Regions from separate parts of the Ruegeria sp. BHSA162 genome, predicted to be linked through region 2. Evidence: riboswitches for the same ligand, from Rfam matches in the RefSeq annotation. Region 2 holds a riboswitch; each other region holds the start of a gene.
The links. A riboswitch is a leader RNA that binds a small molecule or an ion and turns the genes downstream of it on or off. The one in region 2 is predicted to bind cobalamin.
Positions count from the first base shown of each region.

Region 1: linked by a shared signal. The riboswitch ahead of AC2FM5_RS13500 (DUF1636 family protein) and the one ahead of AC2FM5_RS08650 (CbtB domain-containing protein) in region 2 are both predicted to bind cobalamin.
Region 3: linked by a shared signal. The riboswitch ahead of AC2FM5_RS09815 (DUF1636 family protein) and the one ahead of AC2FM5_RS08650 (CbtB domain-containing protein) in region 2 are both predicted to bind cobalamin.
Region 4: linked by a shared signal. The riboswitch ahead of AC2FM5_RS04975 (hypothetical protein) and the one ahead of AC2FM5_RS08650 (CbtB domain-containing protein) in region 2 are both predicted to bind cobalamin.

Region 1 covers NZ_JBXWSK010000049.1:2,380-9,571, forward strand. Annotated here, with positions in the region: gene AC2FM5_RS13465 (metallophosphoesterase family protein) at 1-741, opposite strand, end outside; gene AC2FM5_RS13470 (hypothetical protein) at 809-2,242, opposite strand; gene AC2FM5_RS13475 (hypothetical protein) at 3,025-3,198, opposite strand; gene AC2FM5_RS13480 (hypothetical protein) at 3,242-3,547, opposite strand; gene AC2FM5_RS13485 (hypothetical protein) at 3,601-4,215, opposite strand; gene AC2FM5_RS13490 (hypothetical protein) at 4,271-4,609, opposite strand; gene AC2FM5_RS13495 (hypothetical protein) at 4,934-5,233, opposite strand; cobalamin riboswitch at 5,878-6,085, shown strand; gene AC2FM5_RS13500 (DUF1636 family protein) at 6,189-6,587, shown strand; gene AC2FM5_RS13505 (FecCD family ABC transporter permease) at 6,568-7,192, shown strand, end outside.
Region 2 covers NZ_JBXWSK010000021.1:33,637-40,828, forward strand. Annotated here, with positions in the region: gene AC2FM5_RS08615 (tetratricopeptide repeat protein) at 1-899, opposite strand, end outside; gene AC2FM5_RS08620 (CaiB/BaiF CoA transferase family protein) at 1,080-2,264, opposite strand; gene AC2FM5_RS08625 (thiamine pyrophosphate-binding protein) at 2,251-3,870, opposite strand; gene AC2FM5_RS08630 (DUF302 domain-containing protein) at 3,950-4,411, opposite strand; gene AC2FM5_RS08635 (DUF1636 family protein) at 4,556-4,900, shown strand; gene AC2FM5_RS08640 (hypothetical protein) at 4,888-5,382, opposite strand; gene AC2FM5_RS08645 (CbtA family protein) at 5,447-6,145, opposite strand; gene AC2FM5_RS08650 (CbtB domain-containing protein) at 6,150-6,320, opposite strand; cobalamin riboswitch at 6,357-6,565, opposite strand; gene cobF (precorrin-6A synthase (deacetylating)) at 6,609-7,192, opposite strand, start outside.
Region 3 covers NZ_JBXWSK010000026.1:32,014-39,205, reverse strand. Annotated here, with positions in the region: gene cobN (cobaltochelatase subunit CobN) at 1-1,508, opposite strand, end outside; gene cobW (cobalamin biosynthesis protein CobW) at 1,515-2,570, opposite strand; gene AC2FM5_RS09815 (DUF1636 family protein) at 2,573-2,956, opposite strand; cobalamin riboswitch at 3,039-3,243, opposite strand; gene AC2FM5_RS09810 (LysR family transcriptional regulator) at 3,316-4,191, opposite strand; gene AC2FM5_RS09805 (NAD(P)-dependent oxidoreductase) at 4,300-5,256, shown strand; tRNA gene AC2FM5_RS09800 (tRNA-Cys) at 5,476-5,549, opposite strand; gene AC2FM5_RS09795 (protein-L-isoaspartate O-methyltransferase family protein) at 5,777-6,430, shown strand; gene AC2FM5_RS09790 (TolC family outer membrane protein) at 6,526-7,192, shown strand, end outside.
Region 4 covers NZ_JBXWSK010000009.1:20,446-27,637, reverse strand. Annotated here, with positions in the region: gene AC2FM5_RS04995 (5'-nucleotidase C-terminal domain-containing protein) at 1-1,561, shown strand, start outside; RNA gene ffs (signal recognition particle sRNA small type) at 1,601-1,699, shown strand; gene AC2FM5_RS04985 (alpha/beta hydrolase family protein) at 1,781-2,638, opposite strand; gene AC2FM5_RS04980 (TetR/AcrR family transcriptional regulator) at 2,723-3,295, shown strand; cobalamin riboswitch at 3,324-3,541, shown strand; gene AC2FM5_RS04975 (hypothetical protein) at 3,628-4,035, shown strand; gene AC2FM5_RS04970 (protein-tyrosine phosphatase family protein) at 4,039-4,542, opposite strand; gene AC2FM5_RS04965 (DNA polymerase III subunit gamma/tau) at 4,698-6,452, shown strand; gene AC2FM5_RS04960 (YbaB/EbfC family nucleoid-associated protein) at 6,539-6,883, shown strand; gene recR (recombination mediator RecR) at 6,930-7,192, shown strand, end outside.

The sequences.
Region 1 (7,192 bases), on a different contig from region 2:
GTTCGGCTGGAAGGTGACATGCGTGAAACTGTGAGGTGACCTGGCGCGATCACCGATTAGCCGCCGCGGGCCACCACCCAAGCAAGCTTGCGAAACATAGGCCACGCCGTCTTTCCAGCCAGGGTAAAAAGCATGATGGTGTCCAGACAGGTGCAGAACGACGCCGCTTTGCAGATAGATTCTTTCAAGCGTCGGGTCACCGATGATTTCGCGTTCGCGCTGGATCGCAAACGGCCACAGCGGGAGGTGGCTGAACGTGACAATCGGGTCTCCACCTGCCCCAAGTTGCACAAGTTGGTCCGGCTGATCGCCGGATAGTGGCCCAAGGGTCGTGGCATCCAAAGACGCAAAGGTTATCCCCTGCATTTCAAACGCGTAGAAGAACGGATAGTCATCCGACATCAGGAAGTTGACGTTTGGTTTTCTCGGGCCCCATTCCTCGGCGTATATTTTTCTCTCGCGCTCGAACCCGCGATAGGCCGACGCATCATGGTTTCCCGGCGTGACCGCAAATGGAATTCCGGCAGCCTCCAGCGGGTCGGATACCGCCATGTGAAACGCCTTCCACATCTCTCTGACCTGTTTGTCTGAAAGGTTGGGGATGCGCTGTCCGGCGACCATATCGCCCGTCGAAATCACCAGATCGGGATCAATCTCGATTATCCGCCTGATCGCCTTTTCGATGCGGGCATCGTATTTGACCGAGCCATAGCTGCCGTTCAGATCCGATATGACGATCACGTCCAAAGCGGCCGCTTTGCAGGCGAGCACGACCGTCCAAACGACCGCCGCGACAGTGATCGAACGCTTACGGATCATTGCAGTCCAGGCCCTCCGCCTCGGTATTTTTGTTCAAAAAGAATGTGACAGGGTCCAAGTCAAACACCAGATCGCCTTTGGCACAATTGCTCTTGAGGATGGATGTTGCCAGCGCAGTGTTTTTGACGACCTGCGCAATCTGACGGTCCGACAACCCAAAGCTTTGTGACAACCAGCCGTAAACCGGGCCTTGCGTTTGAAGGTCACTGTTCAACGCAACCAGCCGCCGGTATGTGTTTGGAGAGAAATGCCGCATTTTCTCCAGCATCTGAGTGGATTTCGCGAAGTTGGCATATTCGACCCGCCCACCGGCATCGTTGTCGTTCAGATTGCTGCGACGGATCAATATTGCATCGGCGGGAACGTCTCCATCATTCGGCTGATGGTGCTTCGTTTTCTGGTTCTTCAGTTTTCCGTCTTCGACCCAATACCAGTAGGGCGTGAAATCAATATTTCCCACACGGTCCTGCTGGCTGAAGATGAAGTCGAGCAGAACAATCTCGGTAAGCTCCTGCATCCAGAATGCCATCTGCCGGTCGCTGACATCGGGCCCAAGGTCCTTGTTGATCTGCCGATCCTTTCGGCCTTCCCTGACACCCTCTGCAATGGCCTCGGGCAAGCGTTTTGACGACCGCAAGGCCAGGAAAGCGGGTGTTTCCTGAAAATCGCGATTTTGGCCTTTGCCCCAACCGGACTTGCGGGTGCCGTTGATTTCCGAGCCGTAGCGATGACCGGGGCTATCAAGCAGGACACCGTATATCTGCGTTCGATCCGCGGTGAACAGATCATCCGTCGGTTGGTACGAGTTCGGGTCGGCATCCGCAGCCACGAAAACCCGCCAGCCTTCATGGTTCATGCGCCCGCCATGAGATCCGCCGGAAATCGCAAGGCCGGGCTCTGCAACCTCGGTAAGATGCGCCTTAGCGTCCATGCTGCGCCAGACCGCCACCGGAACTTTCACCGTCGCGTCGAAATACCTTGAGAAATGATAGTAGAGCAGTGACGAGGTGGAAAATGTTCCGCTTGTACCCTTCTGGTTCATGGTGGATTTGAATTTGGCCACTCTGCCATTGGCCAGTTCTTTTGCCGACTTGCCCTCCTTGCAAGCGTTTCTCTCGAACTCAGAGCGGTTCCCCACGTAGGGTCCTTCCGAAATATCGTAGACGGCCATTCCCGGGCTGGTGCTCCAAGTTTTTGGGCAAATGGCGATTTCGGGCGCATAGAAATCGATCTCGCAATAGGCCGTTTCTTCCTCAAGATCGCTGTTCTTGTACTCGCCCGTTGGGACTTTTTCGATCCGAATGCAGCGTTCCGTAACACCATTGGGACTATCAAATGTCGTGGCTTCTCCGCGAACATCGTCGCTCGCCCACAAGGCTGTGGGTGCAATGAGAGCCAGAGACCCCAGAAGATTGAATCTCATTTGGATAGTCCTCCGGATGTCATTTGGGGCAAATCGCGGCCTGTTGTTCGGCGGAGATCTTCAAACTGGGGTCGACACTGAAGTTTGAGAATTTCGAGTCAATCCACTGGTCACACCCGCCCGAACATGGGGCCCCGTTTCGGGCATCATTCCAATATTTCTTGGCCCTGTCTTCCGTCCAGCCGCAAAACTGAACAAGCGCCATTGCCGACAAGGCGCCTGAGGAATGAACGCCCCACATGCAGTGCACCAGGACAGGACCCTTTCCAGGGTCCTCAATCACCTGGTGTATGGCGGCCATGACACTGCCGGGGCGGGACGATCTGGCGTTCTGATAGTCAAAGGATCCGTTTCCACAACTGGTTCGGCCGTATTCAGTGTTCTTGCCGAAATCCGCGTAAAACCCGGCTGAAAACCCTTCATCGCACAGTGTTTCGCGCTGAGCGTTGCTCAAGCCCGTCCGACCCTTGTCGCCGCCCCTGAAGCCAGAGCGATACAAAACCCCGCTTAGGACTGGGCGAAAGAAAGCGATGCCATCGACGCCTCCGTCGCTGCCCTTAGAAAGCATCTGGCTGTTGCTTGGGCCACCGTTTCGACTGGTGACGTCAGAATTCGCCGCGGTTGCCAGAACACCGATGAATATGAGGGACGTCAAAAACCGCATGCGTATTCCTTTCTGTTTTCAGCCAGCGATGCTCACGCTTTTCCTGCCGGCAGTCCCGCCGAGAGGCGCGTTCACGGTAACCAGGTCAGATCGGCGGTTGGCTTGCCGCCCTGAAGCCTTAGATCGGCCACACCAGATTGATGATAAATATGACCACGAAGTAGGCCAGAAAAGCTTTCCAGTTCCATTGGTGTTTGTTTTCTTCGTTGATCACGCCGGCCGATTTCAACGCCAGGTTGGTGATGATCAAGGCGACAACGATAACTGCCGCATGTGCCAGATCGAAATGCAAGTTGAAGCTCCTTTTTTGCAGATTTGGGATAGATGAATGTGTGTCAGCAGTCACCTGACGGCAGCATCGCTACGTCCGAGTATCTTCCCTCAGATGTCGTGATCCGAGCACAAGCACCGGTCTCCTTGTTGAACCAGTACGAGGTCAGCCCTTCGCTTCGGATGAGTTCAAACCCGAGACTTTGAATGCCCATTTCAGCCTGACCCGCTCTTGCGCCTTCAAATGACGACAGATCGCTGGAACTGCCCACAATCGGTGCACTTGCTTCCACTGATCCGCCACTTTCGCCGCATCCTGCAAGCACAGAGACACTGACCGCGCCGATCGCCACTAGGGTCTTGGACTTCATCTGCTTTTCCCCGGTTGTTTTGGAAATGCGGTTCAGGGTTTCAGGTCGATCACCTACTCAATTCCAAAAATGACGTTGTAGTCGACGGCAGAGCTGCCGCGGTTGATGACCTCGACAACATGATCGCCGGATTGCCACAGCTGTCCGCGATACTCCTTGTCCGCAGACATCAATCCCAGCAATTCAGAACCATCGGGGTTGCGAATGACGTAGTCCAAGGATCCATTTCGGGGAGCAACGCGGACGTAAAGGAACTGTTCGTTCTTCGCGCCAAGAACGTATTGCTGCGATTCCCCTGGCGCGAGTTGGCCGACGAGCTCGGCGCCGGTGGATCCGGCATCGAATGTGACGCGCTGGCTACCTGTAGACCCGGAAGCGCCGTCCATGGCTCCGCCACCATCATCCATCGCCTCGACAACCGACATCTCGCCAATGCTTCCGTCCTTGTACGCAATGCAGCGCCAAAGTGTTCCGCCGGCGTCACGCAGGATGACGAGCGTGCCGGCTTCCGAGAACTGTGAGCTTTCGATCGTACCGGATTGACCGTCCGGTCCACCGACCTGTCGCAGATGGTCGATACACGCGTCGTCGGCGTCTGACATGGCCAGGGCGGCCGTTCCGCTGATCGCAAGTGCGGGTGTGAAAAGATTCCAAAAACTGCGTTTCATAAGCAGGTCCTCTGTCGGTCTATCGTAAATGTTATGTTTCCGGTGAGCAGAAACCTCACTTCGCTTCCCGCAACTTTGCCAGAAATTCATCGCATGCCTGTGCGCTGCCGACGTTCTCGTCCGTCGTTTCAATTCCTTGCAATGATGCCATCTCGGAGTTCACGCGATTGAGGATCTGATCTGCTTGCTCGGCGGTGATCAGGTTCTCGGCCTGAGCTCCCTTCAATGTGGTGCACACACCGGCGGACAAGCCCGTCGCAACGCCGACACCCATCGCGGCCCCGCCGCCCAAGGTCATCGCTCCAACCACGCCGAGGATGAGCCCGATCACAAGCCCCAAGATCACTTTTCCCATGTTTTCCTCCCATTTTGCGGGAAAGAGTTCCGCCTTCATTCCTGGCGCAAACCACGTGCCCATCTGCATATCAAAACCAGTGCCAACAGGTTGAGCACCGGTGCAATCGCCGCGAGCCACGGTTTGGCCGACTCTGAGAAAAGGTCCACCGCAAGGACCCAAGGCAGACCCAGCGGCAAAAGGAATACGCCGGACAATGGGTCTCGTTCCTGTCCAAACCAGCCAAAAGTGCCCGTCACAAACGCAAACAACGCCAACAGGTAAAGGGTCGCGAACGCGATGATGGTTATTCTGCAGACCAAGCCGGACCTCAGCGTATCAAGCCAGTGCTGCGCAGCCGATTTCGGCTACGCATCAAACCGGTCACAACGCGCCTTCGTCGCCGAGGAACTCGATACCAGCTGTCGCGCCATCACTGTAGGCAATACAATTCCACGGAGCCCGATCCTCTCCAACCCCAACGGTAACTTGTGTTCCAGCCTCGCTGAACGCGGATGAGAGCACGACCACTTGCGAATTGTTTGTTGTTTTGGCCACGTCTCGCAGACACGCCTGTTGGGCGGGGGTCAGTTCGGCAGGTGCGCTTGACGTGCTGGTGTCGTCACACGCCGCTAGCAGTACGAAACACGTCGCGCCTGAAATCATCATAACTTTGTTAATCATTTTCTTCTCCTCTTGGGTTCGCTGATGCTTGTGGAATAGGTGGTCCTTTTTGCGTGCTCACGTCTATGCGGTCCCCGGTTTTGCCGCCAATGACATAGCTGGCAGACAGATATTCTGCCGATCCCCGGGACCGTGAACAAAGCGTGCTGACGCAATGACGTCATGGGCAAAAACCGGTGCGAAGTTTCGAGGAAGGGTTCGTAAGTTAAGTCCGGGCACCGCGTCCTCCCAACGCTGAATTTCGTGAAATGCCTTCCGACCGCCAGCACTCACTCCAGCAGTCGGAAGGGCCCGACGAAACGGGCGACAGCGACAACAACGGAGGTAAAGCTAAAGTTGTGTCGAATTCGTATGTTTGAATCAATCACAGGATAAATCAATGATTTCTCCGCGCGTAAATTTTGTACGCTTGCCAACGATAGGCTTCTGCATTCAAAGAGAAAAGGCGAGGCCGCTCACGGAGGCTTGGCAGTCGGCCCGCTTGCGCCGCCGTGTTTCGGGACCTTCCGAGCTATCTTAATCCAGTTGGTCAAAACGACGTGATTCGCGGCCCGGTCTGTCGCTCAGGTGGTGCCGAAGGGTCGCCTGGATACCTCCATTACGCACCCGCCCAGAACGTCGTTGACAGTGCAACCCGACTCATGGATGAGATTTGCGCTGATGGTTCCCGATCGTTTCGGCGGTCGGGTAAAAGGGAATACGGTGCGGCGCCGTTCTGACGCCAATTCCGTGACTGCCCCCGCAACTGTAGGCGGTGTGCGACCCCCGGATGCCACTGGGCCGATAGGTCTGGGAAGGCGGGGCAAGCCATACACCGCGAGTCAGGAGACCTGCCATCATCAAACGCAACTCAACCCGGGCGGGGTGTCCCGGAAGGAGGCCAAGATGGCATTTTCGGCTTGCGCCGCTGACATGACTGGTTCCCTTTCCGCCCCGCGATTTCGCGGAGGGCGAAATGAACCGACAATCAACACATCACATCACGGTTTGCCTATCTTGCCGACCCAAGAGCGCAGCCGTACGCCCCGGGCCTGACCTGATCGGACGATTGCGCGCCGCGCTGGCCGAAGACGACGGTTTGGCAGGTTTTGACGTTTCCGGTGCGGCCTGCATGGCCGGGTGCACCCGACCCTGTACCGTCGCCTATCACGCGCCGGGCAAGGCATCTTACCTGTTTGGCGGCCTGACGTCTGAAGAGACCGGGGCATTGGTGGAATTCGCCCGGCTGTACCAGCAGTTGCGCGATGGATGGTGCAGCTCGGTCGACCGCCCGGCCGGGCTTCGCCACGCGACGCTGGCCCGCATTCCAGCCGCGATGGCTGCGTCTTCGGAAAATGCGGATTGCGCCTCATGAGCGCGCCTTTGCTGTCGGTGGATACCGTCACCTGCCCACCAAGACCGTCTGGGGAGTGTTGCTGCACGAAGCCGGCCTATCCTCGGACGAGCCGACATGGTCAAAGGGCCGCGCCGCGATTATCTGGGAAATCCGTTTTCCGCGCGCCTTGCTTGCCGTCATGGTCGGGGCCGGACTGGCGATAGTCGGGGCCACCCTCCAGGCGGTCACAAGAAACCCGCTGGCCGATCCGCACCTGCTGGGCATTTCGGCCGGCGGCGCGTTTGGAGCCATTCTTGCCTTGTTGCATACCGGCTTGTTTCTGGGGCTTCTGACCGTGCCGGTCATGGCGTTTCTGGGTGCCCTGGCGGCCACGCTGACGGTCCTGAGCGTTGCCCGCTGGGCCGGCGCCACAAGCGCGGACCGCCTGGTCCTGACCGGTGTGGCGGTGTCTTTCGTCATCATGGCTGGCGCCAACATTCTGATTTTCCTCGGCGATCCCAAGGCGGCCCATACGGTCGTGTTCTGGATGTTGGGCGGGTTGGGGTTGGCTCAATGGTCATACCTGATCTACCCGCTGGCGATCCTGCTGCCATGCGGCACCTGGTTGTGGCTTCAGGCCGCCA
Region 2 (7,192 bases):
AGGTCGGCCAGTTCTTCCCATCGGGTGCCAATGTCCACCCCTTCAAGCTCGAGCCGCGACAACAGCGAGGTCGCATTCGAAATATCGCGATAGTCATCTGTCTTGTCCTGGCGAATCTCGTGGTCGTACAGATCAAGCACCTGGTCGATCTGACCCAGATCCAGATGCATCAACGCTTTGTGCCACCACACATGATACCGGAAGTTGTTGCAGTGGGACCAGGCAGCCTCGCGCCCGGCCAGCCAGTCCAGACCGGATTGCGCATTGCCCGTCATTTCGTGCACGTGGGCGACTGCGTGTAGGCCCCACGCATCGTCCGAGACCATCCACAGAGCCTGCCGCCCTGCGATCTCGGCCTTTTCATAGGCACCGGTTTCTTCCAACGCAAACGAATGGCACCCAAGCAGGTATCCACGACCGGGGTGATCGGGCGCATAGGCTGGCAGAACCCGTTCGATCGAGCGTCGCATTCCTGCGGAGTCACCCAACACGAAACGGGTCGCGTGGCTGAGTTTCATGGCCAGCGTGTCCTCGGGGTGAGTGCGCAGAATTGCCTCGAAGATTTGCACGGCGCGGGTGGGCTGGCCTGCCAGCCAGTGATCCAGGGCCTCAAGATACAATGTCTCGCGGGCCGAAATCGGCTGCTCAGCGGCCGCATTCTTTGCGGCGGCGGCGGCCTGATGGGCGACCTCCATCATTTCCCTGCGACCCAACAGAACCATGAACAGCCCCTTGATGGCATGTCCAAGCGCAAAGCCCGGTTCAAGCTCAAGCACCTTGCCCAGATGCTGAGGTGTGACCGCTGCGTGAGCCATGAAGCCAAGCAGAACACCATTCCACGCTTCGGCGCTGTCCGGGTGGGTCAGGGTGTTCATCTGTCCGAAAACATCTTGCTGCATGCTTGGGTCCAATCTGGTTGCAAAAACTCACACTCTTGGACTTAGCAGAGTGTGCAGACGGGACGTAACAGTATCGGGCCTGCTCTCGAATTGGTGAAAGCTTGTGTTCGCAAAAAGCGAAAAAAATCGCCGATTCAATGACATGTTTCAGCGACTTGCCGCCGAAAAAGGCAGAGTGTTTCAATCCTCGAAGGGGTTTTCCGCGTTCAGAACCGCTTGCGTGTCAGCGCCGAACTCGGGCGGAGCAGAGCGGTAGGTCACCGGGCTGCGGGACAACTTCAATGGATTCCCGATCAGACGCACCTGGCCGGGCCGGGCTGGCATATCCACTTGCATCCCCCGCGCCGCCACTTGGTCCGAGGCAAAGACCTGATCCAGCGTCTGAACCGGGCCGACCGGCACTTTCAGCGCCTCCAGGCCGTCGATGACGGCCTTGGTCTCCAGCCGCAGCAGCGCGGGCCGCAGAACGGCGTTCAATGCATCGCGGTGTTCCAGCCGAGCCGGGTTGGTGGCGAACCGCGCGTCGTCGGGCAGGTGGCTCAACTCCAGAAAACCGCAGAAGCGCCGGAACTGGCTGTCATTTCCCACGGCCAGAATGACGTGTCCATCGGCGGTTTCGTAGACATCGTAGGGCACGATGTTGGGGTGCCCATTCCCGCGCCGCTGTGGAACCTGGCCCGAGGTCAGATAGTTCACGCCCTCGTTGATCAGCCATGCGATCTGGCTGTCGACCAGCGCGATGTCGATCTGCTGGCCTTCGCCGGTCTGATCCCGGTGGCGCAGCGCCGCCAGAATGCCGACGGTCGCGTACATGCCGCACATCACGTCGGCGATGCCCACGCCGACTTTCATAGGGGCTCCGTCCGGTTCGCCCGTCAGCGACATGATCCCGCCATAGCCCTGCGCCATCAGGTCATAGCCCGGCTTGGCCGCGTTCGGGCCGGTCTGGCCGTAGCCCGAGATCGAACAGTAGATCAGCCCCGGAAAGTCCCGCGAGAGGGTTTCATGGTCCAGCCCGTATTTGGCCAGCCCGCCGGGTTTGAAATTCTCGATGAGGATGTCGGCGTGGGAAGCCAGCCGCCGGATCTGTGCCTGCCCCTCTGGCGTTGCGATGTCGATGGCGACGGATTTCTTGTTGCGGTTCGCGGCCATGAAATAGGCGCTCAGATCGGTCGGGTTGCCATCCGCGTCGGTGACATAGGGCGGCCCCCATTGGCGGGTGTCATCGCCCCCGGTGGCCGGGTTTTCCACCTTGATCACGCTGGCTCCCAGATCGCCCAGCAGCTGCGTGCAGGTCGGCCCGGCCAGAATGCGTGACAGATCCAGAACCTTGACGCCCTTCAGCGGCCCGTCAGATGCGGCCATCATAGCCTCCGCGGTCGATCTCGGCGGCGATTACGGTGAACGTGTCGGCGGCCATCGCGGCCTGCAGCGCCGCGCGCAGTTCGGCGCGGTTGCGCACGGTGTGGCCGTTGCCGCCGAACGCCCGGCCCATCGCGGCATAGTCATGCCGGTCGAAATCGACGCCCCGATTGCCCATCTGGCGCTGGCGCTGTTTCAGCTCGATCAGTGCCAGGCTGGCATCGACAAAAACCAGAAAGATCGGGTTTCCGCCCATTTCCGCGGCGGTCGACAACTCACCGGCGACCATCAGGAATCCGGCATCGCCGGAAAAGCTGATGACCGTGCGGTCGGGTTCGGCCAGTTTCAGGCCGATCGCCATCGGAACGGCGCACCCCATCGTACACAGCGCCGACGACTGGATCAGGCCGCGCGCCTCGGAGCATTGCCACATCTGGCTGAGAAGGATGCGGTGCGCGCCGCTGTCGGCGGTGGCCAGTGTTTCGGGGGGCAGGGTGTCGCGGGCCTCGGCGATCACGGCGGCGGGGCCCCAGTCGTCATCGGTCGGAAAGGCTGCGGCCAAGGCGGCCTTGGCCTGCGCCGGCTGGCCTTGGGGCCAGGTCGGGCGGGCGGGGTTGCCCTTGGCGATCGCCTCAAGCGTGGCGCCGGTATCGGCCACCAGGTTCAGCCCCGCCTGATGCATGTAGTGGTCATTCACCACGGCCGAGATGTCGATCACGCGTTTCTCGTCCGGGTCCCAGATCTCGCGCCAGCCGGGGCGCATTTCGATGGGGTCATAGCCCAGGCACAGGATCAGGTCGGCCTGTTCGACCAGCGGCACAAGCTGCGTGTCGGCCAAGGGCGACAGCCCCGCGCCCCCCAGGCACAGCGGGTGATCCTCGGGCACCACGCCCTTGGCCTTGTAGGTGGTGACGAACGGGATGCCGAAATGTTCCAGAAACGCCCGCACCACGCTGCGCGAGTCGTCATACAGAACGTCCAGCCCGATGATCGCCAGCGGACGCTCGGCCTCGGCCACCCAGCGGCGGGCCTTCTCCAGGCATGTGCCCTCGGGCGCGACGCGGGCGGCCCGGGTCAGCCGTCGGCGCTTGGCGACCGACACCCGTGTATCGGCGACCGAGATCGGCACGTCGATATGCACCGGCCCGGGGCGTGGCTGCGTGGCCAGCGACACGGCCTTGTCGGCGATGATGTCGGCGCCCTTGGCCGTCAGGGTGAACGTACCCTTGGTGATCGAGCGATAGACCTGCGCATGATCCATGACCTGATGGGTGTAGGTCAGCGCCTCGTCGGCATCGACGCAGCCGGTCAGCACGATCATCGGCACCCGGTCCTGCAGCGCGTTGGCCACGACATTGATGCCGTTCATGGCCCCAGGACCCAGAGTCGCCACCAGAACCGCCGGCGCGCCGTCGCGGTGGTGCACCGCCTCGGCCATGAAACCGGCCGAGTTTTCGTGCTTGGTCAGGTGAAAGGTGATCCCGGCCTGTTCCAGCGCATCGACCAGGGTCAACACCTCGCCCCCGGGCATGCCGAATGCGTGGCGGCACCCGGCCTCGTACAGCCGTTGCGCCAGAAGGTCCGCAGCGCGGGGGGACAGGTCCTGCATCGAACAAGCTCCGTAAGTTCCGTTGCGCAGCAGATTGCGGAGGTTCCGGGCCGGTGCAAGCCGCATCACGTCAGTGTGACTATTTGACAGCCATCTGGGCGATGGCGGCGAATTTGGCGTCCAACTCTGCGGCAATCGCGGGCAAGGCGTCGGAGCCACCGTTGTAGGGGGCAAAGACCAAAGTGGGCGTTTTGTAGGACAGCGTCGCGGTCCCGTCCTCGTTTTCCGTGACGTACAGGCGGATCGGCGCCTCGATCATCGCGGGCACCGATTGTTCCAGAACCCGCACCGCATAGTCGTTGTTGAAGACGCCGATCACCCGGTTGCCCGGAATGGTGATGCCGCGCGCGGCGGCGGCCTTGGTGGGCCCGGCCTGCGTTACCACGATCAGACCGTTTGCCTTGACCGCTGCGATCGTGTCGGCCACCAGCGCGTCATGGGTCTTGGTCGTCGGGTGGACGGCCCAACCCGGCCGCGGTTCGATATCGGCAGCAAGCGCGGGCAGCGCCAGCAGGCCGAGGAAAAACATAAGACGTTTCATCACGGGCTCTCCAGGTCGTGGTTGGCCCAAGTCTTCCCGAATTCCCGGGTGCGTACAGTCACAATATCGTGGGCGGCGGGCTTGCGCCGGGGGTGCGAAACCCGCACAAGCGACAGTGTGAAACGGAAAAGGCAGGCGAGTGGCATGCGTGTTTTGATCTGCAGCAGCTGCGCGGGCGAGCGCGACTTGCCGGCCGAGCGTCAGGCCGTATCGGACGCCCTGCGCGCTGCGGGCGTGGACGGGCAGGTCGAGATCGCCGAGCACGCCTGTTTCAGCGGTTGCAATGAGCCGACCGTGGTGGCGATGCAGGGGGAAAGCCTGGCGTCCTACGTGTTTTCGGGGATCAATCCGGTTGCCGATGCCGATGACATTGCGGCGACCTGCCGGACCATTCTGAACAGCCCGAATGGCTGGATCGAAGACGCCCGGCCGTGCGGGCGGCTTCGCTTGTGTCTGCGGGCGCGGATCCCCGCGTTTCAGTCCACCTGAACCGTGACCGAGGCGCTGACCGGCACCCCATCCACTGCCAGCGGGCTGTGGCTGTTGGCGTTCAGCGAGACCTCGATGGTAGTGTCGCCCTTGGGCAGGTCCGAAATGTGCATCCAGTTGCCATAAAGCCGGGCCAGCTTGACGCCGTTTACATAGACATGCGCATGGCCTTCGCCGGGCTTGTTGTCCAGCGAGGCGTTCTCCGGCGAGAAGCGGAAGTTTTTTGGCATCACATGCAGGTTCCAACCCGCCATCGGGTCGGGGGAGACGGCGATCTCCAGCCCCGGCGCGTCAGGTCCGGCGGGAAGGTTGATGGCGGCGCTGTGGTCATGGGCCATGGCCTCGGCGTGATGGCCGCCATGTTGGGCGGGGTCGGAATGGTCGTGGCCATCGAAGGTGACGCCGTTGGCCGCGGCCAGCACGAACCCGGCACCCCCACCAAAGACCAGACCGATCGCAAAAAGAGCAAGCGAGCGTGTCATCATGTTTCCTTGAAAAGCAAATGACCCGCCGGTTGGGCGCCGGCGGGTCGTGGGATTTCGGGGCTCAGGCCGCGGCTTCGACGCGCTTGCCCTCGCTTTGCCAGAAATACCCGGCAAACGAACCCAGCAGCACCCAGGCCACAAGGCCGACGCCAAAGGCGCGTGCTGCGAACAGGGCCCCGATCTCGGTCGGAACCGGCCCGGTGAACACGTCGGGTTCCGGCGCGCCGATCAGGTGCGGGGCCATCAACAGCACGGCCGCAACCAGATAGCTGACGATGTTGCCACCAAAGGCGATCAGCCACATGGCCACACCAGCAGCCGCGACGGTTGCCCACCACCAGATCTGCCGCGCGAACACGTCGGCTGCGGCAACACCCGGAACCTCGGGGGCCAGGGTGAAGCCCGGCGCCAGGTGAAAGGCGATGAAACCGGCCAGGCCCCACAGCACGCCCGTGCGCCCGTCAACAGGGTGGCCTTGCGCATCGGCCAGCGACATCAGGGCGACCAGAACCAGCGCATAGCCGGTATAGGTCAGCATGGTGAACACCACGCTCAGCCCGTCGCGGGTCAGGTCCGAGAACATGCCCGGCAGTTCGGGATGGGCCGAGACGGCTTCGGCTCCGAAATGCACCAGCTCTCCGGATTCATAGAGTTCAGCATGCAGCAACACGGGCTGCACGAATACCAACTGCAGCAGGGCGACGATCAACCCGGCTGCAGCACCAGCGAACAACGCGCTGGTCAGAATGCGACTGAACATTGGTTTAGTGGCAGGGGAAGCCGGTTGCGTGGCGCACGTCATGCGCGGCGTCATGCAGCGCCGATGCCTGAACGTGACCAGCCAAGGTGATGATCCCCAGGCCTAGGGCTGCCGCGAACACTGCCGAAAGAATGCCAGCGCGTGCCGTTGATGCGGTTTGCGTTTGTGTCGTCATTTTCTGTCCTCCTGTGCCGCCGCACCCGACGGCCGGTGTTTCATTGTTCGCCTGGCAGGTCTCCTGGCTTGCGGGTCAGCGCCTCTGTTCGCCTTCCCCCCGAACGGATCGGGAGTGGCTGGTTGAACAGGGCTCACCGCTTACAGTCGCGGGGGCGGCTTCGGATTTGACCTGCGCGCAGGCCGCACCAAATTCCCTCTTAGCATCCGGATGTCTCCGGCAGGACCAGACCCGTCCATTTAGACGTGAATGCCGCTGTGGCGCAATCGCCATTTGCGACCTTTCGCGTCAATTCCCGCGCTTTTTCAGAACATAGATATCCATGATCCACCCGTGCCAGGCGCGGGCCTCGGTGCGGGTGCGCAGGATCTCATCGGCCACATCGGCCAGCGGACCTTTGATCAGGATCTGCTCGGGCATACCCACGTAAGCCCCCCACCAGATGTCAAAATCGGCCATGTCCAGCATCTGGAACGAACATTCGCCATCCAGCATCACCGCAACCGTATCGGCGTCGCTGGGCCAGCCCTCGTCGCGGATGCGCCGGCCGGTGGTGACCAGATAAGGCGCGCCGATCTCGTTGATTGGCATGGCATGGGCCGCCGTCAGCGCCTGCAGCGCCGTGATGCCGGGGATCAGCCTGGTGTTCGGCTGCGGGTCCAGTCGCGCCGCGATTCGCAGCGAGCTGTCATAGAGCGACGGGTCGCCCCAGATCAGCAGGGCGACGGTGCGCGCCTCGGGGTGTTCGTCCATCGCCTCCTGCCAGCGCAGGGCGATTGCGTCGTGCCATTCATCCACGCCGCGCAGGTAGCCATCCTGCGACCGGCGCGCGGGGATGTCGAAGTAGGCGATTTGGGGTGGTGTGTCGGTGA
Region 3 (7,192 bases), on a different contig from region 2:
TGGTATTCGTCGTCGCGCAGTTCCGGAGTGCCGCGTTCGGGCTGTAACGCCACCAGCGCCTTGCCGCGCCGAAGCGCGGTGAAGTGGAAGGCCCCATCGGCGCAGGCCGGGTCGTCCTCGGGTGCGCCCCAGACGGTTTCCAGATCGGCGCGCAACGCCTCGGGCAGTTGCGCCAGCGCCGCGCGGTAGGCCGAGACCGGCCAGGAAATCCGGGCGTCCAGCAGGGTATCGGCAATCGGTTCGGCGGGGGCGGTGTCATAGCCGGCGCCCTGCAGGTCGGACAGGATCGCCTCGGCCGAGGCCAGCGCGTCCAGCCCCACCGCATGGGCCATCTGCCAGTCTTTGCCCGGATAGGTGGACAAGACCAGCGCGGGGATCTGTTGCGCCTTTGGCTTCTCGGCCAGGTCCACCCAGGCCATCGCCCGGTCGACGATGGCGGTGATCCGGTCGGGCTCGGGCCGGTGGGCGAAACGGGAATATTCCAGTTGCGGGTCGCGCTTGCCCGGCTCCTTGAACGAGGCGACACCGGCTGTGATACGCCCGTCTACCTCGGGCAGGACCACATGCATGGCCAGATCGGCGGGCGACATGCCGCGTTCGGCCTCGGCCCAGGCATTGCGGCGCGAAGTGGCCAGCGCGACCTGAAATACCGGCACGCCCGCCACGTCCAAGGGCGATGTGCCCGACGCGCCCTTGCCCGAAAACGAGGTGGCATTGATGATCGCCGAGGGCGTCATCTCGGGGATAATCTCGGCCAGCCATTCCGCCGCCGCAGGCGCCTTGAGCGAGGGCGCGAACAGCCCTACCGCCTGATGACCCCGCGCGCGGATTTCTCGGATCAGGGCCGCGACCGGCGCGGTATCGGCCGCGGTCAGGTAGGCGCGGTAGAACGTCACGATGATGCGCCGGCCTTCGCCCGCGAATGCGTCCTCGGGCGCAATCACGCCGCGATCCGGGCACCACGCGCCGCAGTCGGGCAGAGTCTTGGCCCCCATCACCGGCCCGGCATAGAGCCCCGCCGCCAGCGCCATCTGCGCCAGCGCCGCCTGCGCGGCCACCTCGCCGCCGGTGTCGCACAGATGCGCCAGCCGCCGCAGGGTCGAGACCGGCAGGGTGGAATAGTCGTCCAGCCGCGTATCCTCGCGCCCGTCGGCGGGCAGCACCGCCAGCGCGATGCCCTTGGCCTGCGCCAGCGCCAGCACCTGCTGCAACCCGTAGGACCAATAGGGCACGCCGCCGATCAGCCGGATCAGGATGCCCTTGGCGCCCTCCAGCGTCTGCTCAACATAGGTGTCGACCGACAACGGGTGCTTCAGCGCCGTCAGGTTGGCCAGCCGCAACGAGGGCATCCGCGCCTCGGGCCCGCCGCCGCGATGCCAGCCGACCGCGAAAGCACCCAGGTCGCTGTCCGAAAAGGACAGCACCACCAGATCCGCCGAGCTCTGGCCCAGATCGGTCGGGGTCTCGGTTTCTTCGAGCCCGTGGCTTTCGCGGAAGACGACGTGCATCGGTGCTTACTCGGCGGCCTCGGTGACGCCCGAAAGGATGCCGCGGATCGCATCTGCGTCGATGTCGTCATGCTCGGCAATGACCACAAGGCGCGAGCGGCGCTCTTCCTCCGGTTTCCAAGGGCGGTCATACTGGTGCCGCACCCGCGCGCCGACCGCCTGGACCAGCAGGCGCATCGGCTTGCCCTGAACGGCGGCATAGCCCTTGACCCGCAGGATGTTCAGCTCGTTCGCCAGACGCTCGATATTGGCGACCAGCTGCGCCGGGTCGGTCTGTTCTGGCAGCTCGACCACAATGCTTTCGAAATCGTCATGTTCGTGTTCGTCATGGCCATCGTGATGCGAGGGGCGGGCGTCCATGTCGTCTTCGGCTGCGGCCTCCAGCCCCAGCACCACGCGCACGTCCACCGCACCCTCGGCCACTTCGACCACGGGCAGGGGGCGGGGCGCCTCGGCGGCGATGATCTCGCGCGCCTTGGCCACGCCTTCGGGGCCGGCCAGGTCAGGCTTGGTCAGCAGGATGATGTCGGCGCACGAGATCTGATCCTCGAACACCTCGGACAGGGGCGTTTCGTGGTCGATCGAGTCATCGGCCATGCGCTGGGCATCCACCGCCGCGACATTCGGGGCGAAGCGGCCTGCGGCCACGGCCTCGGCATCGGCCAGAGCGATCACGCCGTCCACGGTGATCTTGGAACGGATGTCGGGCCAGTCGAACGCCTTGAGCAGCGGTTTCGGCAGGGCCAGACCGCTGGTTTCGATCAGGATGTGATCGGGGCGCGGGTCGAGCGCCATCAGCGCCTCGATCGTGGGGATGAAGTCATCGGCCACGGTGCAGCAGATGCAGCCATTGGCCAGTTCCATGATGTTTTCCGCCGGGCAGTCGGGGATCGCGCAGCTTTTCAGGATTTCGCCATCGACGCCCACGTCGCCGAATTCGTTGACCACCACGGCCAGCCGCTTGCCCTGCGGGTTTTGCATCAGATGGCGGATCAGCGTGGTCTTGCCCGAGCCGAGAAAGCCGGTGATGACGGTGACGGGAAGTTTTTCGAGGGTGCTCATGCTCATGCTCCAATCGGGGGAATGCGGGCGGCGCAGTTCTTGCGGAAATGTTCAGGGCGGTCGCGCCATTTCACAAGGCCATCATCGGCGGCCAGATATTTGGTGGCGCCTTCGACGATGATCTCGACATGGTCGGATTCGTTCAGGTTTTCATAGACGAAGGTCCAGCGCGACGGCCCGCCGCGCAGAACGATCGAACAGCCCTGATCGCAGTTCGACAGGCATTCGACCGGCTTCAGGGTGATGCCCTCGGGCAGGTCGGCAGCGGCCAGCGCCTTGTGCAGCAGCGTGCCGGGGCGTTGGGCGTCATCCTCGATGGGCAGCCCGCGTCGGCAGGTGGTGCAGACCAGCAGTTCAACTGGTGTGGTCTCGGTCACGTCTCTCATCCCCCCTCACTCGGTTGTCGGGGGACGGGGTATGCGCGGGCCACGTTGCGGACATGGGCCCGACACCGGAACACCCCGTCCGGTTTGTCTTCGGGCGTTGGCAGGTCTCCCGGCTTGCGGATGTCAGAGCGGCGCTCTGTCGGATGTCCCGCCTTCCCGGCCAGCAGCCAGTGGCATTTGGGCACCCTCTCCGGTCACGGTCGCGGGGGCGGCTGCGTTTGACGGAAAACCGCTGACGCATTCCCTTTTCATCTGCTTGCACAGACACCAACGCAAGCGACATGCGGCACGGGCAGGGGGGTTGTCAAGCGCGCGGGGCCAAGTGCCTCGCGTCGGATCGAAAAAGCGACTTGCCGGGATCAATCCGCGGCATCGCCGGCCAGCCGGTCGCGCAGCCAGGCCAGGAACAACTGGGCAGGGATGGACGGAGGCGCCGCGCTGACGCTGCGGATCAGATAATGCGACTGGGCAAAGGGAATCGCCGGCCCCGCAACCCGGATCGGCGCGCCCTGGGCGATGGCGTTGCGCGCGAACCGCTCCAGAACGGTGGCATAGCCAGCGCCGGCCATCACCAGTTGCAGCGCCGTGACGGTCGTATCCGCCGAATTACGCGCGGGGCGGTCGGGCAGGTCGGTGCCCGTGGCCTCGAAGTACCGCGCCCAGTTGTCCTCATACCCCAGAATGTGAATCAACGGGCCGTTTTGCAGGTCTGGCGCCGGGTCCTGCGCCCGGCAGACGGGCACCAGCCGTTCCGAGCACAGCTGTTCGGCCGCAACTCCGGGCCAGTCGCCATAGCCCAGCCGGATTTCCACGTCCACATCCGCAGGCGCGGCCGAGTCGTTCCAGATATGTGACACCAGCCGCACCGGGATCTCGGGGTGCTGGGCGCTGAACGCGGGCAGCTCGGCCGCGATCCAGTAGGTCATCGTCGATATCGCCGCCCGGATGGTCAGCGCCTGCCGCGAGGCGGGGCCGAACAAGCTGTTGGTGGACAGCGCAATATCCGACAGCGCCCGGCGCACGGTCAGCGCATAGGACTGGCCCAGCTCGGTCAGCGACAGGTGTCGGGCGTTGCGGGCAAAAAGCGGCTGCCCGAGGTCCGCCTCGAGCGAGCGGATATGCAGCGACACTGCCGTCTGGGTCAGGCCCAGTTCCTGCGCGGCGGTGGTGAAGTTCAGATGGCGGGCGGCGGCTTCGAAGCTGCGCAGCCAGGCCGGATTGGGCAGGCGGTCCATTCAGCACCAAAATATTTTGCATTTAGATTGACTTATTATTCGTTTCTTTTGTCGATGGGCAACGGAAATACTCGTGTCAACGAAATTGCGCCTGCGGGAGGGCAGAACATGAAGGTCGGTTTCATCGGTTTGGGCAATGTGGGGGGCAAGCTGTCGGGGTCGCTGCTGCGCAACGGTATCGACCTGACGGTACACGACCTGAACCCCGATCTTGTGGCGGAGTTCGCCGCCAAGGGAGCAAAAGCCGGTGAAAGCCCGGCCCAGATGATGCGCGATTGCGATGCGGTCATCACCTGCCTGCCGTCGCCCGCTGCCTCGGACGCGGTGATGCAGCAGATGCTGCCCGAGGTCACCCGCGGCAAGATCTGGATGGAGATGTCCACCACCGACGAGGCCGAGGTCAAACGCCTAGGGGCCATGGTGATCGAACGCGGCGGGGCGGCGGTGGACTGCCCGGTTTCGGGCGGGTGCCACCGGGCGGCGACGGGCAATATCTCGATCTTCGCGGGCTGCGACCGGGCCACGTTCGAGCGCATTCTGCCGTTCCTGACGACGATGGGCCGGCGCATTCTGCATACCGGCGATCTGGGCACGGCCTCGGTTCTGAAGGTGCTGACCAACTATCTGGCCACTGCCAACCTGATCACCTGCGCCGAGGCGCTGGTGACCGCCAAGGCCGCCGGGATGGACCTGAACACCACCTACGAGGCGATCAAGATTTCGTCCGGTACCTCCTTCGTACATGAGACCGAAAGCCAGGTGATCCTAAACGGCTCGCGCGATATTTCCTTCACCATGGACCTGGTGAAAAAGGATATCGGCCTGTTCCAGGAGGTCGCCGACCGCGCCGGCGTGCCGTTGGAGATGAACCCGTTGATGATCAAGATCTTCGACGACGCCATCGCCCGCTATGGCGCGCGCGAGCTGTCGCCCAACGTCATTCGACGGCTCGAGGATGCAACCGGGCTGAGCATTACCGCGCCCGGTTTTCCGGCCGAGATGCAGGACGATGAACCGGAAGAGCCGGGGTATGAGGTGATTCCTCAAGGCCGAAGCGCGGTCTGATCCGACGGTCAGCGCAAGGCACGCCCTTTCCGGGGGGGCTCGCATGTACCGACCGCGTCGCTGGTGACCCAGCGCGGACTAAATCCTTGCCCGGAAATTACTGGTTAGCTCGGCTGCGCTAACCATCTCCGCGCGTATTTTGGCGTTTCGTATCAACAAACTGGTCCAGGCGACTATCACAGGACCAGAGAACAGCGATGCAATGCGAGGCTGGAAAGTTGGAGGCGAGTACCGGAATCGAACCGGTGTACACGGATTTGCAATCCGCTGCGTCACCACTCCGCCAACTCGCCTTTTCAAGCAATTTCAATTACTTGACGTGGTGCAGACGCGGTTCTAGCAGCTTTCCCGAACAACGTCCAGAGGGTTGCTGAAAATTCCGCCGACCACGGCGTTGGATGGTCGGTCAGCGCAGTGGCAACTTTTGTCGCGGCCTGCAATTTTTGCCGGGCTGGCCGTTGCCGGGCGGGATCGGATGTGGCAAAAGCCGAGCAACCATGGGAAATATACGAGCGGTCACATGACGGATTTCGCAGCCCGACGCCACACGATGGTAGACACTCAGATCAGGCCCTCTGATGTCACCAAATTCCCGATCATCGATTCAATGCTGAAGGTCCAGCGTGAGAACTTCGTGCCGGATGCCAGTCGCGAAGTGGCCTATGCTGGCGACCTGATCGACCTGGGAAACGGGCGCTGCCTGCTGGAGCCGAGGACTCTGGCGAAGATGCTGGATGCATTGAATATTTCGAATGACGAGGTGGTTCTGGATATCGCCCCAGCGTTCGGATACTCGACCGCCGTGGCCGCGAACATGGCGCAGCTTGTGGTGGGCGTCGAGGATGACGAGGCCAACGCAGCCGACGCGCAGTCCCGCCTGATGGAGGCGGATATCGACAACGCGATCATTCATGTCGGACCTTTGGAGCAGGGGGCGGCCGAGCATGGCCCCTATGATGTCATTATCATCCAAGGCGGTGTGGAACGTCTGCCCGATGCCCTACTCGATCAACTGAAAGATCATGGCCGCATCGCTTGCCTGTTCGTCGAAGGCAATCTGGGCACCGTTCGCATTGGTCGAAAGTCCGATGGGCGGGTGACTTGGCGTCATGGCTTCAACGCAAATGCTCTAGTACTGCCAGCGTTTTCGGCCGAGTGTGCATTTTCGCTATAGTCGATCAGCGGTTTTCCGCGGTCCCTTGATTAGTTGAAAACAAAGGCGCAAACTGCCTGCGGGCTTGCGTTATTTTGATTTGAGAGGATTTGGGTATGCTTGGAACGGCTGGAGGGAAGCTGGTCAAGGCAGTCGCTCTGACGGCGGGAATCGCGCTGAGCGTGATGCCGGGGCGCTCGGTTTTGGCGGACAATCTGACCGACGCGTTCATCGGTGCATACAACACAAGCGGGCTGTTGGAACAGAACCGCGCCTTGCTGCGCGCAGCCGACGAAGACGTTGCAATCGCGTTGTCGGCCCTGCGCCCGATCATCAACTGGACCGTCCGTGTCAGCCAGGATTACGCCAAGACCCGCGCCGGAACTGTGGTGTCGACGGTCGAACCATCGCGCTTCTTCTCGGGGTTAACGCTGAGCCAGCTGGTCTATGACGGCGGTGCATCGATTCTCGGGAAACAGTCGGCTCAGGAAACAGTTCTGGCAACCCGCCAGGCATTGATCGATATTGAGCAACAGGTTCTGTTCCGCGCAACGACGGCTTATCTGAGTGTTCTGCTGCAGGAAGAAACGGTTCAGATTCGCCAGAACAACGTCAATCTCTCGGGCGAGGAACTGCGGGCCACGCAGGACCGTTTTGAAGTCGGTGAGGTCACCCGGACCGACGTCGCGCTGTCCGAAGCGCAGTTGGCAAGCTCGCAGGCTGATTTGGCCGATGCGCGAGGCGACCTGAGCACCGCTCAAGCGGAATACGTGAATGCCGTCG
Region 4 (7,192 bases), on a different contig from region 2:
GGGCTACGACACAATTGCGCTGGGGAACCACGACTTCGGCTTTGGTCTGCCAACTCTGGGCCGAATCGTTTCTCGGGCACCTTGCCCGGTTTTGTGCAGCAACCTGCAGTGTCTGACCGGGGTCGCGCCCTGGCAGAAACAGGCCATCCTGACCCGTCATGTCCACATCAACGGCCAAAGCATTGCTGTCCGAATTGGCGTTTTCTCGATCCTGCCGCCGCAGACGGTGAAGTGGGAAGCACTACAATTGCAAAGCCAGGTCGTAGCCGAGGATGCCGTCTCCACGGCGCGCCGGATGGCCGAGAATTTGCGTCGTCAGGGCTGCGACCTGATTGTGGCTCTTGCACATTCCGGCCTAGGCGAGCCCGACGCCGCGCCGATGTCGGAAAATGTGGTCGCACAGCTTTCTGCTCTGGACGGTATTGATGCAATCGTGGCCGGACACACGCACCTGACACTGCCCGACCCAAGCGATGGTAACCCGCAGCTGGCCAGACCCTTGGTCATGCCCGGATCAGCGGGGTCGCATTTGGGGGTGATCGACCTGACGCTTGCCGTGAACGCCACGGGAGAAGTGAGAATTGCTGGTCACAGCGCGCATCTGCGCGCGATCTGCCCGGGCGGGGCTGAAACCGGCGCTCGGGTCGTTCCTGAAGACCCTGAGATGGTCGAACTTTTTGCCGCCGCCCATAAGGCGACCCGCAAAGCCGCTGCCCAGCCGGTGGGCCGGATCAATCGTACCCTGCACAGCTATTTCACCTTTTGCGGGGTGGATCAGGGGCTGAACTTGGTCGCCGCAGCACAGGCGGCAGCCCTGCGACCGGTTCTGGCCGGAACGACCTTTGAAACCCTCCCTGTTCTGTCCGCAGCCGCACCTTCGAAATTCGGAGGCCGGGCCGGACCACGGCATTACACCGAAGTCCCGGCTGGCGATGTCACCGTAAGGCATGTCTCGGACTTGCATGTGTTTCCAAACCAACTGGCCGCCATGCTGCTGGATGGCCGCCAGATCGCCGAGTGGCTGGAGATGTCGGCTGCCCAGTTTTCCCAACTTGGCAACAGCGACGAGCAGGTTCTGATCGACCCCGAGGGCACCGGGCACAATTTCGACGTGCTGCATGGGGTGACCTACAGGTTCGATCTGACCCAGCCCGCGCGATATGATTTAGGCGGCCAGTTGATCGACACGTCCCATTCCCGCCTGCGCGATCTTGCCTTTCAGGGCCGCCCCGTCGATCCGGATGAACAATTCGTCGTTGCATCAAACAGCTACCGAGCCAATGGCGGCGGCAACTTTCCCGTCCCAGACCCGGCCCGCCTGATCCCGGTGCCGCCGCTGAGCCTCCAGGGAATCTTGCGCGACTACCTGGCGGGACGATTGGGTCCGGATCCGGTGGAAAACACCGCCCAAAGCTTTTCCTTTGTTCCGCAGGCGGGCCGGTCCGTGATTCTGAAGACCGGGCCACGCGCTGCAAACTACCTGCACGAGCTCGACCACTTTGCAGCCACCACCGACGGGCAGGACGCGCGCGGGTTTCTTAGGGTACGCCTGTCTTTGTGACGGGTTGCCAAGCGGGTGCGTGATGCCTATATCGGCGGTCGAGAGGTTGGCGCGGGCAAGCGCCTCGCCAACCTGGTCAGGTCCGGAAGGAAGCAGCCACAACGAGCCCCGCTTGGGTCGATGTCCAACCTCTCACTTGACGCCGCGCCGCGTATTCGGCCCGGTCAATCCAACCTCTGCATTTCGTCGTTGTTCCTGAAAACCGCGCTTGCGGGCGGGTCAGGCGATCAATCGCGGCCAAACGGCACTGCTGCGCCGGGCGAAGGCGCCGATATGACCGATTTCGGACAGTCCGAAATCCTTGGGCTCCAACAAGTGCCGACGGGCGGTCGGACCATAGAGTTCAGCCAGCCGCCAGACGGCGGGCGGTGGCACTGTCTGGTCATCCTCGAACGCAATGATATCCGCCGTGGCGTTCGCCCGGCTCCAATCCGCTTGGGGAAGCGTGTCTCCCAATTCGGGCAGATAGCTGGTGGGCGATGTACACCACTTGCGCCATTGCCAATAGACGCCCGCCGGCAAATCGGCTCCGAATCCCAGAAGTTTCCCAGGCAGGTACCCCAGAAGACGCACCAGAGGTGGCACGTGGCCATACCAGAACAGAGTCGCCAAGCCCTTGTAGGGCCACGGGTGATCGGCCACCGTCACCAAACCTGCGCACACACAGATCATCCGGTCGATCTGTTCGATTTCCGGTTGCAGCGGACCCAGCATTCCACCGACCGAATGCCCGATCACCCACAGTTTTGCCTGCGGGTATCGACGGTGCATCTCGGCACGCGCTGCGGGCATGTCGATCAGCGCCCAGTCCGCCATCGTGGCCTTCGAGTCTTTCAGCCGCCCGGTCAGCGAATGCTCGAAATCCCGGTAATCATATGTCAGGCAAGCCATACCGCGCTCGGCGGCCAGCCAGCGAGCAAAGTGCTGATAGTAGTCACGTGGCACTCCTGTTGCGCCGTTCAGCACAACAACGGTTTGCGGCTCGACCGCCGGAGTGTAAAGCCGCGCCGCCAGCTGGGTCTGGCCCGACGGAAACTTAAAGTCTTCCACGTCAACCGCGTGCTGCGAATCCAACATCTTTGCCTCCAAACACTCTGGACCGATCGGTCTAATACTTTGTGTCTGGACCAATTGGTCTAGGCCTGTCAATATTTGGCCTGCATGACCCAACGTCCACCAAACACCAAAGATCGCCTGATCGTGACTGCCGCCCGACTGTTCCAGCGCTCGGGCTATAACGGTGTCGGTCTGGCGGAATTGCTGGCCGAAGCGCAAGCCCCCAAGGGTTCGCTTTATCACCATTTTCCAAAGGGCAAGCCGGATCTGGCCCTGGCGGCGGCCAGTTGGGCCTCGGACGGGATGTTGAGCATGATCGCTGCGGCATTCGACGACGCCGCGGATTTTCGCGACGGGGTCACCACCCTGTGCCACAAGATCGCGAAGCTGTTCGACACCTCGGCCCAATGGGAGACCTGCCCGATCGCCGCCACCCTGTTCGAAAGCCCCGACAACCGCGCGTTTCGGGAACATGCAGACCGTCTGTATGAAAGCTGGATCATCGAAGTTCGAAACCACGCCGCGCGGTTCGGAGTTTCCGACCCTGAAAATGCTGCGGACACCCTGTTCATCGTGATGCAAGGCGGCTGGCAATTGGCCCGTGCCCGCAGGGATTCGAATGTGCTGCGCAGACTGCCTGATCTGTTCCCTTGGGACTCACTCCGGCAACCGGGCTGAAACCGTCTTGACTCGATCCCGGATACACCGCTAGCGATGAGGGGATGGTTCCCGTGCCGTTTCGGTCCGGGATGAAAAGGGAACACGGTGCGGTCCAACCCGGAACTCCGGAGCGGACCAAGGCCGCGACTGCCCCCGCAACTGTAGGCGGAGAGCGATGCCTAAATACCACTGACCGCAAGGTTGGGAAGGTCGGCAAAGCAAAGACCCGCAAGTCAGGAGACCTGCCATCAAACGTGAAACCGAAACTCGGACGGGGTGTCCGGGCAGGGTCTGGCCTTGAAACCGGCGTCTGTCCAAATCCACCTCGCCCAGCGCGCGGAGGGCGCAACATGATTTGGAAGACCGATACCCATGAATTCGCGGCAACCATCTGCCAGCGCACCGGAAAGACCTGCCCGGCATTGGCGCGCATGGCACGGGCCATCGCGCAGGCAATGGCGACGGCGCAGGCGGCTACATCCCCCGACTTCCAAGTGGAAGGCAGTAGCGAACTGGCCCATTGCGAACATGGCTGCACGGCGCGGTTCGATGCACGTCCCGAACGGATCCGCGTGTATTGCGGAGCGGCCGCCGACACCCCGTCCGACTGCCTTGATACCTACGCCGACATGCTGTTTGACGACCAGAGCGACGCCCTGCCTGCGCAGGTCATCAGTGATCGACCCTGTGCGATGCTGCAGGCCACGGCGATCATGCCCGTGGTCAGGGCCGAGCGCGAGTTCCGCGCAACCGCCTGAATGTCAGGTCGCCAGTGCCTCGCGCGCTGGGGCGACGGCCCAGTCCATCTGAGCATCAGTCTCAACCGCGCAGGGGCGTACGGCCCGCAGGCGTTTCAGGGCCTGTTCCGGCTGCTCGCCGCTCTCGATCATCAAGCGCAGAACAACCATGCCAGACCGCCCACAACCGCCCCGGCAGTGGACCAGTACCCGCCCGCCGCCCGACAGCGCATGGCGGGCGGCGGCGCTGACTTCGGGCCATCGGCCGGATATCTCGGTCGACGGCGCCGAGAAGTCGGCGACCGGAAGATGCGCCCACCGACAGGCGCGCCGATGAATGTCACAGCCCAATTCGCCCGCACCCACAGAAACCAGTTCGGCAAGGGTTGTCATCGAAATCACCAGCCCCGGCGCCCAGGCTGAAATCAGGTCCAGATCTCCCTCATAGTCGCCGCCACCGCCGGGAACCGAGGTAAGGGCCAGCGTACCGCCGCCCACCTGCAATGCATGAACCACAAGATTTGTCATCAGACGTTCCCCCCGAAACTGGCTGATTGAAATTGATCCGCGCAGTATGCCTCACACCGCGCGCTCGCCAAAGCGAAAAACCTGCACCGGTGCTGTGGACGCGGGGCACCTGGAACTCTACCCTGCATCGTCAGTACGAATCCGTCAGAGCAGACATGACCACACAGTCCAGCCCCGCCTATCAGGTTCTCGCCCGAAAATACCGCCCGGAAACCTTTGCCGACCTGGTCGGTCAGGATGCCATGGTGCGCACGCTGAAAAACGCGTTCGAGGCGGACCGGATCGCGCAGGCCTTCATCATGACCGGCATCCGCGGCACCGGCAAGACGACCACGGCCCGGATCATCGCCAAGGGCATGAACTGCATCGGACCCGACGGCAATGGCGGCCCAACGACCGAACCCTGCGGCCAGTGCGAGCATTGCGTGGCCATCATGGAAGGTCGCCATGTGGACGTGCTGGAAATGGACGCCGCCAGCCGCACCGGCGTGAACGACATCCGAGAGATCATCGACAGCGTGCGCTATCGCGCCGCCAGCGCGCGGTACAAGATCTACATCATCGACGAAGTCCACATGCTGTCGACCAGCGCCTTCAACGCGCTGTTGAAAACGCTGGAGGAACCGCCCGAGCATGTGAAATTCATCTTCGCCACGACCGAGATCCGCAAGGTTCCGGTCACCGTGCTGTCGCGCTGCCAACGGTTCGACCTGCGCCGGATCGAGCCCGAAGTGATGATCGGCCTGCTGCGCAAGATCGCCACCGCCGAGGGCGCGGAAATCTCGGATGACGCGCTGGCACTGATCACCCGCGCCGCCGAAGGCTCGGCCCGGGATGCGACCTCGCTGCTGGATCAGGCAATCAGCCATGGTGCCGGCGAAACCACCGCCGACCAGGTGCGCGCGATGCTGGGACTGGCCGACCGGGGCCGCGTGCTGGACCTGATGGACATGATCCTGCGCGGCGATGCGGCCGGGGCCCTGACCGAACTGGGCGCGCAATATGCCGAGGGCGCCGACCCGCTGGCGGTGTTGCGCGATCTGGCCGAAATCACGCATTGGGTCTCGGTGGTGAAGATCACCCCCGACGCAGCCGAAGATCCCACCGTCTCGCCCGATGAACGCACCCGCGGCCAGCAGATGGCCGAGGCGCTGCCGATGCGGGCGCTGACCCGGATGTGGCAGATGCTGCTGAAGGCACTAGAGGAAGTCTCGGCCGCCCCCAACGCCATGATGGCTGCGGAAATGGCGGTGATCCGCCTGACCCATGTGGCCGATCTGCCCAGCCCTGAAGAGTTGATCAAACGCCTTCAGGACAGCCCTCCGCCGCCCGTCGGCGGGCCGGGGGGCGGCGTTCCGGTTGCCGGCAACACCGCCCCGCCCGTGACCGCGACGGCCTCGGCCCATGCGCCCACCCCGCGCGGTGTGGGCGGCGCGCCCACGGCGGCGTTGGCCCAAGACGTGCAGACCGCGCTGGCGCGTTATCCAACGTTTGAGCATGTGGTCGAGCTGATCCGCTCCAACCGTGACGTGAAGCTGCTGGTCGAGGTCGAGAACGGCGTCCGCCTCGTCTCGTACCAGCCGGGCCGGATCGAGTTCACGCCCACCGAAAAGGCGCCCACCGACCTGGCCGCGCGGCTCGGGTCCGCGCTGCAGCGCTGGACCGGCAATCGCTGGGCGGTCTCGATCGTCTCGGACGGGGACGCGCCCACCATCGCCGAACTGCGCGACGCGGCCGAGCTGGCGCTGAAGGCCAAGGCCGAAGAACACCCTTTGGTTCAGGCGGTTCTGACACAGTTCCCCATGGCCCGCATCACCCGGATTGAAACACCCGAGGACCGTGCGGCCAAGGTCGAAACCGAAGCCCTGCCCGAGGTCGAAGACGAATGGGACCCGTTCGAGGAAGACTGATCATCCGCGCAGAAGGCGCGCTGCCCTTGTGAAGGACGCAGACGGCCCGTATTTAGGCCGCAAATCGAATGACAGGAGACATACAGATGCTCAAAGGACTCGGCGGTCTGGGCGACATGGCCAAGATGATGAAATCCGCGCAGGAACTGCAGACCAAGATGGCGCAGATGCAGGAAGAGCTGAACACCATCATGGTCGTCGGCGAATCCGGCGCGGGCCTGGTCAAGGCCACGGCCTCGGCCAAGGGCGAACTGAAAGGTCTGGACATCGACCCCTCGATTTTCAACAGCGACGACAAGGAAGTGGTCGAGGACCTGATCCTGGCCGCAATCAAGGACGCGCAGACCAAAGCCGCCGAGCGGTCGCAGGAAGAAATGGCCAAGCTGACCGAAAGCATGGGCCTGCCGGCGGACATCAAGCTGCCGTTCTGATCTTCGCCCCTCAAACCCCCGCCGCCAAAGCCACGCAGGACAGGCCATGAGTTCGAACAGTGACATCGACGCCCTGATCGATCTGATGGCCAAGCTGCCGGGGCTGGGACCGCGCTCGGCCCGGCGGGCGGTGCTGCACCTGATCCGCAAACGCGCCCTGCTGCTGACGCCGTTGTCGGACGCCATGCAGCAGGTCGCCGCCACCGCACGCGAATGCCTGAACTGCGGCAACGTGGGCACCACCGACATCTGCGACATCTGCAATTCCGAAGACCGCGCCACCGGTGAGCTGTGCGTGGTCGAAGACGT